One region of the Citrobacter sp. VF227 genome, then DNA from elsewhere that is predicted to be linked to it. Evidence: predicted binding sites of a transcription regulator. Region 1 holds the regulator's gene; the other holds the start of a gene.

Evidence for each region. The regulator LexA, encoded in region 1, represses DNA repair genes until DNA is damaged. The targets are predictions, from matches to a motif close to TNCTGTATGTACATACAGNA.
Region 2: the regulator LexA is predicted to act here: its motif matches at 2,880-2,899, upstream of mutH (DNA mismatch repair endonuclease MutH).

What each region holds. Positions count from the first base shown of each region.
Region 1 is NZ_JBRFVF010000009.1:46,822-54,880, forward strand. It holds gene plsB (glycerol-3-phosphate 1-O-acyltransferase PlsB) at 1-805, opposite strand, end outside; gene ACU8YC_RS20765 (diacylglycerol kinase) at 977-1,345, shown strand; gene lexA (transcriptional repressor LexA) at 1,455-2,063, shown strand; gene dinF (MATE family efflux transporter DinF) at 2,134-3,453, shown strand; gene ACU8YC_RS20780 (CsbD family protein) at 3,590-3,799, shown strand; gene zur (zinc uptake transcriptional repressor Zur) at 3,848-4,366, opposite strand; gene ACU8YC_RS20790 (cupin domain-containing protein) at 4,482-4,970, shown strand; gene dusA (tRNA dihydrouridine(20/20a) synthase DusA) at 5,077-6,075, shown strand; gene pspG (envelope stress response protein PspG) at 6,209-6,451, shown strand; gene ACU8YC_RS20805 (quinone oxidoreductase) at 6,822-7,805, opposite strand; gene dnaB (replicative DNA helicase) at 7,870-8,059, shown strand, end outside.
Region 2 is NZ_JBRFVF010000004.1:88,318-96,376, forward strand. It holds gene ptsP (phosphoenolpyruvate--protein phosphotransferase) at 1-1,901, opposite strand, end outside; gene rppH (RNA pyrophosphohydrolase) at 1,914-2,444, opposite strand; gene mutH (DNA mismatch repair endonuclease MutH) at 3,129-3,824, shown strand; gene ACU8YC_RS14980 (TerC family protein) at 3,900-4,613, shown strand; gene ygdR (lipoprotein YgdR) at 4,758-4,976, shown strand; gene ACU8YC_RS14990 (NADP(H)-dependent aldo-keto reductase) at 5,083-6,123, shown strand; gene lplT (lysophospholipid transporter LplT) at 6,211-7,404, opposite strand; gene aas (bifunctional acyl-ACP--phospholipid O-acyltransferase/long-chain-fatty-acid--ACP ligase) at 7,397-8,059, opposite strand, start outside.

The sequences.
Region 1 (8,059 bases):
GGTCCGTGAGGCGGATCATCTCGTAGGAGAAGTTGGCGGCAATCTCTTCCATCAGTGCAATGGCATTTTGCTGTGCTTTTTCGTGGGAGATTTTTTTACTGCGCGCTTCATCTTCTACCGCGCGAGCGATCGCTTTTGACGCCAGCAGCTTATTAAACAGATCCTGGCGGGCAGGGAGGCGAGGGCCAACCGCGGCCAGACGCTGGCGAGCAAAATGCATACGCGCCACGCGTGCCAGTTTCTGAGCGATTATCTTATCCGTACCGTGTTCATCCGCCATACGACGCAGGGAGACTGATGGGGAGAAACGGACAAAACTGTCGCGACCCAGCCAGGACACAGCAAAGAATTTCTGTACGCCGTTCAGCATGCGCAGCGGCGGATTGACTTCGCCTTTTTCGCGTCCTGGCGCACGGCCAAACATCACCGAAACCGGCACCATCTGCACATCCAGGTCTGGATTGCTGCGATGCAGGTCGAGATAGTTATGGAACAGCTTGATGGACTCTTCTTTCGGCGTGTAATAGGTGAACACGCGCGGGCCGCCGTGAATAAACACGTAGCGCGGCAGCAGAGTCCCGTCTATCTCCAGCGGTTCCAGGGGATCGGGGAGATCGTGCACCAGACATTGGGCACGCAGCGTCAGCAAGTCTGCTTTTGAATTGTACGGTAGGACGTACATAATGGGACGAGACGTATCGAGTCCCAATTCCGGGGCAGGTTCTGCCGGAATAGACTTGCTTTTTACCAGGATGCTTAATGGTAAATTCAGTAATTTGTAGTAAATTCGTGGCCAGCCGGACATAAACGATGTAAAGCCTCTGGTTAATAATGCAAATGCGCTGCAAGGATATCAGAAAGTTTAGTGAATTTCTGTGGTATCCCGTCATACTTCGCGCTGCTTTGCCACCCCCTGAAACAAACGGGGTAACGTTACAATGACATTGACGCTAATAATGTAAAAAGGTTCTTTTTGATGGCCAATAATACCACTGGATTCACCCGAATTATCAAAGCTGCAGGCTATTCCTGGAAAGGTTTTCGCGCCGCATGGATCAATGAGGCGGCATTCCGCCAGGAAAGCGTTGCCGTACTGCTGGGCGTAGCTATCGCCTGCTGGCTGGACGTCGATGCGATTACCCGCGTGCTGTTAATTGGTTCCGTGATGCTGGTGATGATCGTTGAAATCCTCAACAGTGCGATTGAGGCGGTGGTTGATCGCATAGGCTCTGAGTATCACGAACTTTCCGGCCGGGCGAAAGATATGGGTTCTGCGGCGGTGTTGTTGTCTATTTTCGTTGCTCTGATCACCTGGGGCATTCTGTTGTGGTCGCATTTGCGATAAGGATTCCACATCTTCATAAATCTCCTGCTTTTTGTGCAGTTTGCGGTTCCAAAATCACCTTTAGCTGTATATACTCACAGCATAACTGTATATACACCCAGGGGGCGGAATGAAAGCGTTAACGGCCAGGCAGCAAGAGGTGTTTGATCTCATTAGAGATCACATCAGCCAGACAGGTATGCCACCGACGCGTGCGGAGATCGCGCAGCGTTTGGGGTTCCGTTCCCCAAACGCTGCTGAAGAACATCTGAAAGCGCTGGCGCGTAAAGGTGTGCTGGAAATTGTCTCCGGTGCATCGCGTGGTATTCGACTGCTGCAGGAAGAAGAAGAAGGATTACCGCTTGTCGGTCGTGTGGCGGCAGGCGAGCCACTTCTGGCGCAGCAGCACATCGAAGGCCACTACCAGGTCGATCCCTCATTGTTCAAACCGAACGCCGATTTTCTGCTGCGGGTTAGCGGTATGTCGATGAAAGATATCGGTATTATGGACGGCGATTTGCTGGCGGTGCATAAAACTCAGGACGTGCGTAACGGACAGGTTGTTGTTGCCCGTATCGACGACGAAGTCACGGTTAAGCGCCTGAAAAAGCAGGGCAACAAGGTTGAACTTCTGCCAGAAAACAGTGAATTTAAACCTATCGTTGTCGATCTGCGCGAGCAAAACTTCACCATTGAAGGGCTGGCGGTAGGCGTCATTCGTAACGGTGAATGGCTGTAATCATGTATTAATACTGTGGCGCATTCTGCGCCACAGCTAGTTTTCACTTCTTTTCATCAGGCTTTCCTGTATGCCTTTCTTTACCGCCTCTGATAAAGCGCTCTGGCACCTCGCCTTACCGATGATCTTCTCCAATATCACCGTTCCCTTGCTGGGGCTGGTGGATACTGCTGTGATTGGTCATCTGGACAGCCCGGTCTATCTTGGCGGCGTTGCTGTCGGGGCCACGGCGACCAGTTTTCTCTTTATGCTGCTTCTTTTTTTGCGCATGAGTACCACCGGTCTTACCGCGCAGGCATTTGGTGCGAAAAATCCACAGGCGCTGGCGCGCGCGCTGGTACAGCCGCTGATGCTGGCACTGGGCGCAGGGGTACTTATCGCGCTGTTTCGCACGCCGATTATCGATTTAGCGCTGCATATTGTCGGGGGAAGTGAACCTGTACTTGAACAAGCCCGGCGTTTCCTTGAAATCCGCTGGCTCAGCGCGCCAGCCTCGCTGGCGAATCTGGTGCTGCTCGGCTGGTTGCTGGGCGTGCAGTATGCGCGAGCGCCGGTTATCCTGCTGATTGTCGGCAATATTCTCAACATTGCGCTCGATTTATGGCTGGTGATGGGTCTGCATATGAACGTGCAGGGTGCGGCACTGGCAACGGTGATTGCTGAATATGCCACACTGCTTATCGGTCTGATGATGGTGCGCAAAGTCCTGCATATGCGCGGAATATCGCTGGCAATGTTGAAACAGGCGTGGCGGGGCAACTTCCGTCGTTTGTTGGCACTCAACCGTGACATCATGCTGCGTTCGCTGCTGTTGCAGCTCTGCTTTGGGGCCATTACGGTGCTGGGGGCGCGTCTGGGAGGCGATATCATTGCGGTTAATGCCGTACTGATGACTTTGCTGACGTTTACCGCTTATGCACTGGACGGATTTGCCTATGCCGTGGAAGCGCATTCGGGCCAGGCCTATGGGGCGCGGGACGGCAGCCAGTTGCTGGATGTCTGGCGAGCAGCGTGTCGACAGTCAGGAATTGTGGCAATCCTTTTTTCGCTGATCTATGCCTTGTTTGGCGAGCAGATTGTGGCGCTGCTGACCTCACTGTCGCAAATCCAACTTTTGGCCGATCGCTATCTTTTCTGGCAGGTGGTTTTACCGCTGGTGGGCGTGTGGTGTTATCTGCTTGACGGTATGTTTATTGGCGCAACGCGGGCTGCAGAAATGCGTAACAGTATGGCCGTTGCCGCAGTGGGATTCGCCTTAACGCTGCTGGCTTTGCCGTGGCTCGGAAATCATGGTTTGTGGCTGGCGTTAACTGTTTTCCTCGCGCTGCGCGGGCTGTCGTTGGCCTTTATCTGGCGGCGTCACTGGCGTAATGGAACCTGGTTTGCCTGATCAGAATGGTTAAAAATTCCGAATAGTAAATAAAACCCAGAATCACTGACTACACTTATTCTCACGTCCAGAGAAAACAGCATGTGTCTGGACATGGCACTCTCGCTATTCACAACCTAACGATGAGGACTTGATGATGAATAAAGACGAAGTCGGCGGCAACTGGAAGCAGTTTAAAGGTAAAGTGAAAGAGCAATGGGGCAAACTGACCGATGATGATATGACGGTCATTGAAGGTAAACGTGACCAACTGGTTGGTAAAGTCCAGGAGCGTTACGGTTACGCCAAAGATCAGGCGGAAAAAGAAGTTAACGATTGGGAAAAACGTAATGATTACCGCTGGTAATTGACCCTTCCCTCCTGAGAGTACAAGGATGTACGCTCTCCCACCTGACTAACGCCCAACTTTCTTCTTCACCTGAATTGTGTGGTCATGCTGGCAGTCGCCTGGATGACGGCATGACTCAACTTCCACACAGGCCGGACACAGCCCGTGGGCTTCAATAACATTATGTCGCAGAGCAAAGCCCATTTTGGCCGCCAGCGTATGCATGATGTCTTCCACACCTTCTGCGCACTCTTCTTTTACCACGCCACAGCGGTCGCAAATGAACATCGCAGAACTGTGCGTTGGCTGATCGAACAGATGACAAAGGACATAGCTGTTGGTGGATTCCACCTTATGCACAAACCCTTGTTCAAGCAGAAAATCGAGCGCGCGATACACGGTTGGTGGTTTGGCCTGCGGCTCGGTTTCCCGCAACAGGTCGAGCAGGTCGTAAGCGCTGATGGCGCCTTCCTGCAGGCTCATCAGTCGCAGCACTTCGAGGCGTTGTGGCGTAAGCCGCACGTTGCGTTGCGCACAGAGTTTTTCAGCTTGAGCCAATAACTCTTGCGTAGTGGTTTTGTCCATTTGGCGCCTCGATTTGCGTGGAAGGTTAATCCCTTACTTTAACATGTTCTGCTTAAAACGCCGAGATCCGCCGCGATGTGCTATACCTGAGCCATCGCAATACTGGAAAATAAACATGAAAAGACCCGATTGTATTCGTCACTGGCGTGAAGTTGAGGGGGCCGATGATTCCACCTACCCAGACAGCGATGAGCTGTTTGCCATAGGAGCGCCGCTTGCCCGCAAATTGGGGTTAGGACGACTCGGCATTCATCATGAACGCCTGCCGCCAGGTCGGCGCACGTCTTACCCGCATGCTGAAAGTGATGAAGAAGAGTTTATCTATGTGCTGGAAGGATATCCTGAGGCCTGGATTAACGGTTATTTATGGAAGCTGGAGCCCGGCGACAGCGTTGGTTTTCCTGCAGGAACCGGGGTGTGTCACACCTTTATCAATAACACCAGTGAAGAGGTGCGCCTGCTGGTCGTGGGTGAGGCGAACAAAAAATACAATCGCATTTATTATCCGCTTAATCCGGTCTATGCCGCCACGCGAGAGGATCGCTGGGTTGACCATCCGCCGCAGTTTTTTGGATCTCACGACGGAAAACCGGGGCGTAAGTAGCGTTGGTCGGCACCAGAGATGGAGAACTGTGAGGATGTGGCTCACTATCGTAACGGTCTATGCTATAGTAGCGCCCCTTTTTTAACCGGATGCTTGAATATTCGCCATGCTGCCTGAATCTCAGTCTACCGCTTTTCCCGCTCATCGTTTTTCTATCGCGCCGATGCTCGACTGGACGGACAGGCACTGCCGCTACTTTTTGCGCTTACTGTCCAGCCAGACGCTCCTCTATACGGAGATGGTAACTACCGGTGCGATCATTCATGGCAAAGGCGATTATCTGGCGTATAGCGAAGAAGAACATCCGGTCGCATTGCAACTGGGTGGGAGCGATCCGGCTGCACTGGCGCAGTGCGCAAAGCTCGCTGAACAGCGGGGGTATGATGAAATTAACCTCAACGTGGGCTGCCCTTCCGATCGTGTTCAAAATGGGATGTTTGGCGCTTGTCTGATGGGAAATGCGCAACTGGTCGCTGATTGCGTCAAAGCGATGCGTGATGTGGTGTCGATACCGGTCACGGTGAAAACCCGTATTGGCATTGATGATCAGGACAGCTACGAATTTCTGTGCGATTTCATCAACACGGTCTCGGGTAACGGCGAATGTGAGATGTTTATCATCCATGCCCGCAAGGCCTGGCTGTCTGGGTTAAGTCCGAAAGAAAACCGCGAAATTCCACCGCTGGATTATGACCGCGTTTATCAGCTAAAGCGCGATTTCCCGCATCTGACGATGTCGATCAATGGCGGCATTAAATCGTTGGCAGAAGCGAAAATCCATTTGCAGCATATGGATGGCGTAATGGTGGGGCGCGAAGCTTATCAAAACCCAGGTATTCTGGCCTCCGTTGACCGCGAGATTTTTGCCGCTACTACTCAGGATGCCGATCCGGTCGCCGTGGTGCGTGCCATGTATCCCTATATTGAGCGTGAACTGAGTAAAGGTACGTATCTTGGACATGTGACGCGTCATATGCTGGGGCTGTTCCAGGGGATTGCTGGGGCCCGTCAGTGGCGTCGTTATCTGAGCGAAAATGCGCATAAAGCCGGGGCAGATATTAACGTTCTGGAACACGCCTTGCAGCTGGTCGCTGACAAGCGTTAATTTTTCACCAAAAGTTAGTGAATTTCACCACGCCCAGCGCTTTGTCGCGGGGCGTTTGCTTTATAAATCAATATAATAATTTTGGCATGTTTCTTGTAATGCAGTGGAGAGTATTTAATTTCGGGAGAGAGCTATGCTGGAACTACTTTTTGTGATTGGGTTTTTTATCATGCTGATGGTCACCGGCGTATCTTTGCTGGGGGTATTGGCCGCATTAGTGGTCGCCACTGCAGTGATGTTTTTGGGCGGACTATTTGCCTTGATGATAAAACTTTTACCCTGGCTGCTACTGGCCGTTGCTGTGGTGTGGATTATCAAGGCGATAAAAGCGCCAAAAGTCCCACAGTATCAGCGTAATAACCGCCGATTTTACTAAGGTATTGAGCGGTACGTCACAACCTGTAACATTGCCTTTAGAACCAAATAGGAATTGATTATCAAATCTGTCACTATTGCCAGGTTAACGAATTCATCGAGCTGTACCCTACATACAGCCGAACTAAAAAAAGAAAGGGCTTCCCACGGGAAGCCCTAATTCTTTATTCCCCCGTCATAATTCAAACCGCAGGTGTGTTGGCTGCTTTCATTCACCCCAGTCACTTACTCCAGTAAGCTCCTGGGGATTCATTCAATTGCCGCGTTACTCAGCTTAAAGCCTAGCCCCTTCAGGGTCAGCGCAAGCACTGCTCAAAAACGCCTAATCATTTTTATCCTGCTGTTTGAATTGTTTAGGGGAAGTCGGAGCATTATGGGATGAGTAAACTCGAGCCCTGCGTGGCCCGGCTTTCCAGTACTTCATGGGCTCGTTGCGCGTCACTTAGCGCAAATTTCTGACCCGGCGCGACATCCACTTTGATCACCCCGCTGGCAATCAGCGAGAACAGCTCATTGCTGGCTTCGGTTAATTCATGGTGGTTGGTGATGTAACCCTGGAGCGAAGGGCGGGTCACGTACAGCGAACCTTTCTGATTCAGAATGCCTAAGTTAACGCCAGTCACCGGTCCGGAGGCGTTACCAAAGCTGACCATCAGCCCTCGACGCTGTAAACAATCCAATGAGGCTTCCCAGGTATCTTTTCCCACTGAGTCATAGACCACCCGCACTTTTTTACCGCCGGTTACCTCTTTCACTCGCTCAACAATGCTCTCTTCACGATAGTTAATGACCTGCCATGCACCGGCCTGCAGCGCAATTTGCGCTTTTTGCGCATTGCCGACGGTACCAATCAGCTTCGCACCCAATGCTTTTGCCCACTGGCAGGCAATCATCCCGACGCCGCCCGCAGCCGCATGGAACAAAAATGGTTCATCAGGCTGAATTTCATAGGTTTTACGCAACAGATAAAAAACAGTTAACCCTTTCAGGAATGAGGCTGCAGCTTGTTCAAATGAGATAGCGTTGGGCAGGATGGCGGCTTTATCGGCCGGAACGTTATGTACTGAGCTGTAAGCGCCAAGCGCAGACTGGGCGTAAACCACGCGATCGCCTGCTTTAATGTGCGTTACTTTACTCCCCACTTTGCTGACTATGCCCGCGGCTTCGGTTCCCAGGCCGCTGGGCAGAGAAGGCGGCGGATAAAGACCACTACGGATGTATGTGTCGATATAGTTGATCCCAATCGCTTTGTTCTCGACCTGGATTTCGTTCTCCGCCGGATCTGCAGGCGTAAACTCGACGACCTGAAGCACTTCAGGACCACCATGCTTGTGAAATTCAATACGCGTTGCCATGCTTCCTCCAAAAGAAATGTGGTAATCTTTCGACCCAATCATTATCTCGGTAACTCCATTCACTATGGCAGGAAATAAACCCTTCAACAAACAACAGACTGATGCTCGTGAGCGCGATCCCCAGGTCGCCGGGCTGAAAGTACCGCCGCACTCGATTGAAGCGGAACAGTCGGTGTTGGGCGGTTTAATGCTGGATAACGAACGCTGGGACGATGTGGCCGAGCGTGTGGTGGCGGAAGATTTTTATACCCGAC
Region 2 (8,059 bases), on a different contig from region 1:
GTATTGTTACGATCGACAGCCAGAATGTACTGGGTGAGATCGTTGGTTCCGACCGAGATAAAATCGATCCGGTTTGTCAGATGCGGCAGCATGAACACCATCGACGGAACTTCCAGCATGATGCCAATGCGCGGTTTCGGGATCGCATAGCCGATCATCTCTTCCACTTCGCGTCCGGCGCGTTCAATCAAACGTCGCGCTTCGTCGACTTCATCAATGCTGGTTACCATCGGCAACAAAATGCTTAGGTTGCCGGTTGCCGCGTTGGCACGCAGCATCGCTCGAACCTGGATCAAAAAGATCTCCGGTTGATCGAGCGTGATGCGGATCCCACGCCAGCCGAGGCACGGGTTTTCTTCACTGATCGGCATGTAGGGCAGTTGCTTGTCGGCACCGACATCCAGCGTACGCAGGGTCACCGGCTTGTCGTTAAACATTTGCAGCATGCCCTGGTACTGCGCAACCTGTTCTTCTTCTGAAGGAAAACCGCTTTGCAGCATGAACGGAATTTCGGTGCGATACAGGCCAATACCGTCGATCCGGCTACCCAGCTTCTCTTCATGCTCCGGGCTGAGACCCGCATTGAGCATCACCTTCACGCGCTCGCCGCTTTTTAACTGTGCAGGTTGGTTGACGTCGTCTTCCGCCAGGCGGCTCAGTTCAACTTCTTCACTGATAAGACGCTGGTATTCCTGGATCAATACCGGTTCCGGATCGACCAGCAGTTCACCGCGATAACCGTCCACCACCAACGTACGGCGATGCAACACCGACGGCTGGATATCGGCCCCCATGACGGTAGGGATACCCAGCGCGCGAACCATAATTGCCGCATGAGAGTTGGCTGCGCCATCCCGGACAACCACGCCGACTAAACGGTCCTGAGGAAGTTCCGCCAGCGTGGTGGCGGAAAGCTCATCCGCCACCAGCACAAAGCGTTCCGGCCAGGCATTCGGTCCCTGGACTGAATCGTCAAGATGGAACAGCAGACGCTGACCCAGCGCGCGTAAATCACCGGCGCGCTCTTTAAGATAGTTATCGCTCAGCGCGGCGAACTGTTCGGCAAACTTTTCGATGATCGTTTTAACGGCCCATTCGGCCACCGAGCCATTATCCACTTCCGCAAATAGCTCGCGGCGCAAACGGGTATCGGAAAGCAGGTGCGAGTAGAGATCAAAGATCGCCGCCGTTTCTTTCTGCGCCCCGGCGGTAAAGCGTTTGCTGTAGCGGCGGAATTCGTTCGCCGCTTCCTCCAGCGCACCGGTGAGTCGCTCGCGCTCAAGCACCGGATCCAGCGTTGAAGCCTGATAGACCTGCTCCATCAGCGGCAGCGTCGCGTCCTGCCAGCCTTCGGCTATCGCCACGCCGGGGGCGGCAGGCAATGCACGAATGCGCGTTTGCCGATATTGACCGAACAGCGCATTTAGCTGCGATTGCGAAAGAATAGCCGCCATTTGCGTGGCGAGCGTGACGAGGAAAGACTCTTCACTTTCATCGTACTGGCGCAATTCGCGCTGCTGTACCACCAAAACGCCTAAAAGCTGGCGGCGCTGAATGATCGGTACACCTAAGAACGCCCGAAAACGCTCTTCTTTTACCGAAGGAATGTATTTAAAGCTGGGATGTTTTTGCGCATCAGCGAGGTTGATAGGTTCCGCCAGCCTGCCAACCAGGCCAACGATACCTTCATCAAACGCGAGTGCGACAGTGCGACCACGCGGTTTTTTTAGTCCCCGGGTCGCCATGAGGTAATAACAACGTCGATCGTGGTCAGCCAGATAAACCGAACAGACCTCTGTATCCATCGCAAGACAGATGTCAGTAACCAGAATATTCAGCGCTTCATTCAGACGCGGAGCACTGGCCACCTTTTCGACTATTTCGCGCAGGCGGGTGAGCATAATTTGCGTAGCTTAACCTCTTTTACGTCTGTACGCAGGTGCGCTTTGCGGCTTAGGAGTGCTCTCCTGAAGCGCCATGACAACACTTGCGAATTCTTTCATCACCCTGCGATAGACATCGCGTTTAAATGACACCACCTGTCGAACCGGATACCAGTAACTCACCCAGCGCCAGCCGTCGAACTCAGGTGTACTGCTGGTTTGCATATTAATTTCAGCATCGCTGCTGACCAATTGCAGAAGAAACCATTTTTGTTTCTGGCCGATACAAACCGGCTTCGTGTCCCAACGCACCAAACGTTTCGGTAACTTGTAACGCAACCAGTTACGAGTAGAAGCAAGGATCCGTACATCTTTACGGCTGAGCCCCACTTCTTCAAAGAGTTCCCGGTACATCGCCTGCTCTGCTGTCTCTCCTGCGTTTATCCCACCTTGCGGGAATTGCCAGGAGTGCTGACCAAATCGCCGGGCCCACATGACCTGCCCCTGGCGGTTACAAATTACTATCCCTACATTCGGGCGGTAGCCATCGTCATCAATCACCGGACTACCTCAACATAAACCTTATATACAAACGATTGTTTCACACTCCTGAGGGGCGGTAAACCACTCTGTTAAGGGTGCGATATTCTAATAACAATTGAATAACTCACAGTTAAGGGCAGAGTTATAAACAGAAGAAGGGCAACGAAGGCGATTTTATTCACCTTTTCTGTGGATATAGTTGTGAAGAAGTACGGAATTACTATGGGAAAACCCAGAACAGTCCGAATAAGACATTCGTCACAGAGTAAAAATAGTCTTCTATATTCATCAAGTTAAAACCATTCAGCGCAAATAAACGCATGGAAATGTGATATGCATCACGCACACGATCTTCAGGCTGATGAAAGATCGACCAGCGTCGGTTTTATCCACAGATTATGCCAATAAGTTAGGCACAATTTGTGTGAAAATTCGATTTTCGTCGCACGTCAAGGCTGTAAATTGAAACAGTAGTAGGGGTTTTTCACAGTTATCCCATCTTTCTGTGGATAACATGGTGTAAGATCCTGTTCATTGTCAGTGACCAGAATTGGAAAACCCGCTTCGCTGTTGCGCAACTCTGCGCAAGTGAATTTAAAAACCAATATAAATCATAGAATTGAATAAAGCATGTGGAAAAAGATAAACTCTATCCACACGGTATAAAATCATTGCTCATTTTTTCACCTAAGGGTCATCCCGATGTCAGAACTGCATCCGTTGCTTTCTCCACCTGAATCTGAAGCCCAATTGCTGAGCCAGGCGCGGCAGCTTTCAGGCTACACGTTGGGAGAGTTGGCGGCGATGGCGGGGCTCGTCACGCCAAAGGATCTTAAGCGCGATAAAGGCTGGATTGGCGTGCTACTGGAAATCTGGCTCGGCGCCAGCGCGGGCAGTAAACCGGAACAGGACTTCGCAGCGCTGGGCGTGGAGTTGAAGACAATCCCTGTGGACAATCTTGGCAGACCGCTGGAAACCACCTTTGTGTGCGTTGCGCCATTAACCGGCAATACCGGCGTCACCTGGGAAACCAGCCATGTGCGGCACAAACTTAAACGCGTCTTGTGGATCCCGGTAGAAGGCGAACGCAGCATCCCGCTGGCTGAGCGCCGCGTCGGTTCTCCCCTGCTATGGAGCCCGAGCGAAGAGGAAGACCAGCAATTGCGTCTGGACTGGGAAGAGTTAATGGACATGATTGTGCTAGGTCACGTCGAACGCATCACCGCTCGCCATGGGGAAGTACTGCAACTGCGTCCTAAGGCCGCTAACGCCCGGGCGCTTACCGAGGCCATTGGCGCCCATGGCGAACCCATCCTGACCCTGCCCCGCGGTTTTTACTTGAAAAAGAACTTCACCCGCGCATTGCTTGAGCGACATTTCTTATTCCAGGCGCAATAGCCTCCTCCGGCCTTTCACCCGCTGCGTTACGAGCCTATAATTACCGCTTCTTTTTTTTTGGCAGGACTTTGTTCGATGTTATTTGCATGGATAACCGATCCTAACGCCTGGCTTGCGCTCGGTACGCTGACGCTGCTGGAGATCGTTCTTGGGATCGACAATATTATTTTCCTCTCTCTGGTTGTAGCTAAACTCCCGACAGCGCAACGCAATCATGCCCGACGTATTGGGCTTGCAGCGGCGATGATCATGCGTCTGGCACTGCTGGCCTCTATCGCCTGGGTAACGCGGCTGACAAACCCGTTATTCGAAGTGTTTGGTGAGGAGATATCCGCACGCGACCTGATCCTTCTACTGGGGGGATTGTTCCTGATCTGGAAAGCCAGTAAGGAGATCCACGAATCCATTGAAGGTGAGGAAGAGGGGCTGAAAACCCGCGTATCTTCTTTCCTGGGCGCAATTGTGCAGATCATGTTGTTAGACATTATCTTCAGCCTGGATTCCGTAATTACTGCGGTTGGCCTGTCTGACCATCTGTTTATTATGATGGCGGCGGTGGTGATTGCCGTAGGTGTGATGATGTTTGCTGCACGTCCGATTGGCGAGTTTGTCGATCGACACCCTTCGGTGAAAATGCTGGCACTCTCGTTCCTGATTCTGGTCGGTTTTACGCTAATTCTGGAAAGTTTCGACGTCCACGTTCCGAAAGGATATATCTATTTCGCCATGTTCTTCTCTATCGCGGTAGAGACCCTGAACCTGTGGCGTAATAAAAAAAATCCGCTCTGATAAAATTCATCGCTCCCCGCAAGGGGAGCGAATGCCCACCACACCTACCTCTTCTCACAGTTTAAGATTTTACTGCTTTCACCCTGCACAACTTCGCGTTATTACTAAACTATTGAAAGACGCAGGCCATGTGAGGATAAGCAGATGAAAAAATGGGCAGTTTTGATTTCCGCCGTAGGACTGGCTTTTGCCGTTTCCGGATGCAGCAGCGATTATGTAATGGCGACAAAAGATGGTCGAATGATCCTGACCGATGGAAAACCAGAAATTGACGATGATACCGGTCTGGTGAGCTATCACGACCAGCAGGGCAATGCGATGCAGATTAACCGCGATGATGTGTCTCAAATCATTGAACGCTGATGGTTGAGGTCAGCAGCGCGCTGGCCTTAACAATTTTACTTCCCTTTTTCTCTTCCCTCAGCCATTTTTATAATCCTTATGTCGTGATTATAAAAAGGAAACGGCTATGCAATATCACCGTATACCCCACAGCTCGCTGGAAGTCAGTACACTGGGGCTGGGCACAATGACGTTTGGTGAACAAAACAGCGAAGCCGACGCCCATGCACAGCTCGATTATGCCGTCGCTCAAGGCATAAATTTGATCGACGTTGCCGAGATGTATCCGGTTCCGCCGCGTCCTGAAACCCAGGGTCTTACTGAAACATACGTAGGTAACTGGCTTGCCAAACATGGCAGCCGTGAAAAGCTGATTGTGGCTTCTAAGGTCAGTGGACCATCACGTAACAACGACAGCGGCATTCGCCCGAATCAGGCGCTGGATCGTAAAAATATCCGTGAAGCGCTGCACGACAGCCTGAAAAGGCTGCAAACCGATTATCTGGATCTGTATCAGGTTCACTGGCCACAGCGCCCGACCAACTGCTTTGGTAAGTTAGGCTACAGTTGGACGGACTCCGCCCCGGTCGTTTCCCTGCTGGACACGCTGGATGCATTGTCAGAGTTTCAGCGTGCCGGGAAAATTCGCTACATCGGCGTGTCCAATGAAACCGCGTTTGGCGTAATGCGCTATCTGCACCTGGCGGACAAACACGATCTGCCGCGTATCGTCACCATCCAGAACCCCTACAGCCTGCTGAACCGCAGCTTTGAGGTTGGACTGGCGGAAGTGAGCCAGTATGAAGGCGTTGAACTGCTGGCATACTCTTGTCTGGGCTTCGGTACGTTAACCGGTAAATACCTGAACGGCGCGAAACCTGCCGGCGCACGCAATACGTTGTTTAGCCGCTTCACACGCTACAGCGGCGAGCAAACGCAAAAAGCCGTCGCTGCCTACGTCGATATCGCGAAACGCCATAATCTGGATCCTGCGCAAATGGCGCTGGCATTCGTGCGGCGTCAGCCGTTTGTCGCCAGCACCCTGCTGGGCGCCACGACGATGGAGCAGCTAAAAACCAACGTTGAAAGTCTACATCTGGAGTTGAGCGAAGAGGTATTGGCAGAGATTGAAGCGGTGCATCAGGTGTATACCTATCCTGCACCGTGATGATGTGTACCTGATGGCGCTGCGCTTATCCGGCCTCCATATCGTTCTTGCTGTAGGCCGATAAGACAACGCCGCCATCCGGCAATGTTACCGGCGGCGCTGCCAAATCCACAGCGCCGCAATCGCCAGCGCAAACAGCGCGCCAAACCCAATCCCAATCGCGACCGCCGGGATCCCCACCAGAACCGCCAGTGAGTAAATACCCAGCATCAGCAGCATCGCGCTGTTTTCGCCCAGGTTTTGCACCGCAATCGCATTGCCCGCACCGACGCTTTTCTTACCCCGCTCCTGCAGTAACGCATTCAGCGGCACCACAAAGAACCCACCACACACGCCGATAAGCAGCAGCAACGCGTAGGCCGGAAGCAGCGAATGTTGAAGAGAAAAAATCAGCACCACGACGCCGATCAGTATCCCCGCAGGCATACAGCGCGACACAGTTTCCAGCGTCACCAGTTTCGCAGCCGCCCCTGCGCCGACAACAATCCCGATCGCTACCATGGCATTGAGATAGGTAGGCGTGGCGTTATCGGTGATGCCGAGCGCCACCGGAACCCACAGCACCAGCAGAAAACGCAGCGTGACGCCCGCGCCCCAGAAAAGGCTGGTTCCGACCAATGAGAAACGCGTTTCACCATTGCGCCACAGTGAGGTTGCGGCACAGAAAAAACTGCGCGTCATTTTGCCCAGATGCCAGGACTGGCCTGGGCGAGCCGCGGCGAGCTTCGGAATATACACGTTAGCGACCACCGCGCCTGCATAGGCCAGTGCACAAGCAGAAAGCGCAGCAATCACGTGCCAGTCGGCCAGAACGCCGCCAGCGACGGACCCGAGCAAAATCGCAGCAATGGTGGAAGCTTCCATCAGGCCGTTGGCTTTCACCAGTTTGTCGCCGGTGGTCAGTTCACCGAGAATGCCATACTTGGCCGGTGAATACGCCGCCGCGCCAATCCCCACCAGCGTGTACCCGAGGAACGGATTAATGCCAAAGCAAATACTCGCCGCTCCCAGCAGCTTCAGGCCGTTCGCGAACATCATCACCCTGCCTTTGGCAAAGCTATCCGCCACCTGTCCAACAAAGGGCGCAAACAGAATGTAAGCGCCCACAAACACCATCTGGAGGATTGGCTGACTCCAGTCCGGATAAAATTGCTCCTTCAGCAGCGCCAGTGTAGCAAACAGCAACGCGTTATCGCCAAACGCCGACAGAAACTGCGCGGCGATCACGGACATCATCCCTTTGGACCAGATTGACGTGTTAGTGTGCACTGACTCACTCATGTTGTTTTTCCGCCTCGTCGACCCAGCTTTTCAGCGTAACAAAATCCGGCTTACCGCTGCCAAGTAATGGAAGTTGCTTCAGGTGGCGTATATCACGCGGTACGGCGAGTTCAGGTACGCCGTGCGCCCGCGCATACTGCTGTAGTTTTTCTCGCGTGAGTTCGCTGTCGGTAGTGAACAGCACCAGGGCCTCACCTTTGCTGACATCGCTCTTGATCGCCGTGGCATGCATTTTGTCTGCAGACACCGCCAATGCCAGTTGCTCAACCATTTCCAGTGAGACCATCTCTCCGGCAATTTTCGCAAAACGTTTGGCGCGCCCCTGGATCTGGACAAAGCCGTTTTCATCAAAGCGCACAATGTCTCCGGTGTCGTACCAGCCGCGCTCAATCTCACCCTGCGCATTTTCTGCCGTCGGCACTTCCAGCACGCCCGGTTTTTCAACGCGCAGATAGCCGCTCATGATATTAGGACCTTTCAGTTGTAAACGCCCACCATCCTCAATGCCCGGCACGGCCAACAGTCGGGCATCCATACCAGGCAGGATACGCCCTACCGTGCCGGATTTTGCCGCCATCGGTACGTTGATCGACACCACCGGCGCACATTCCGTCACGCCATAGCCTTCAAGAACGCGCAGGCCAAATTTCTCCTG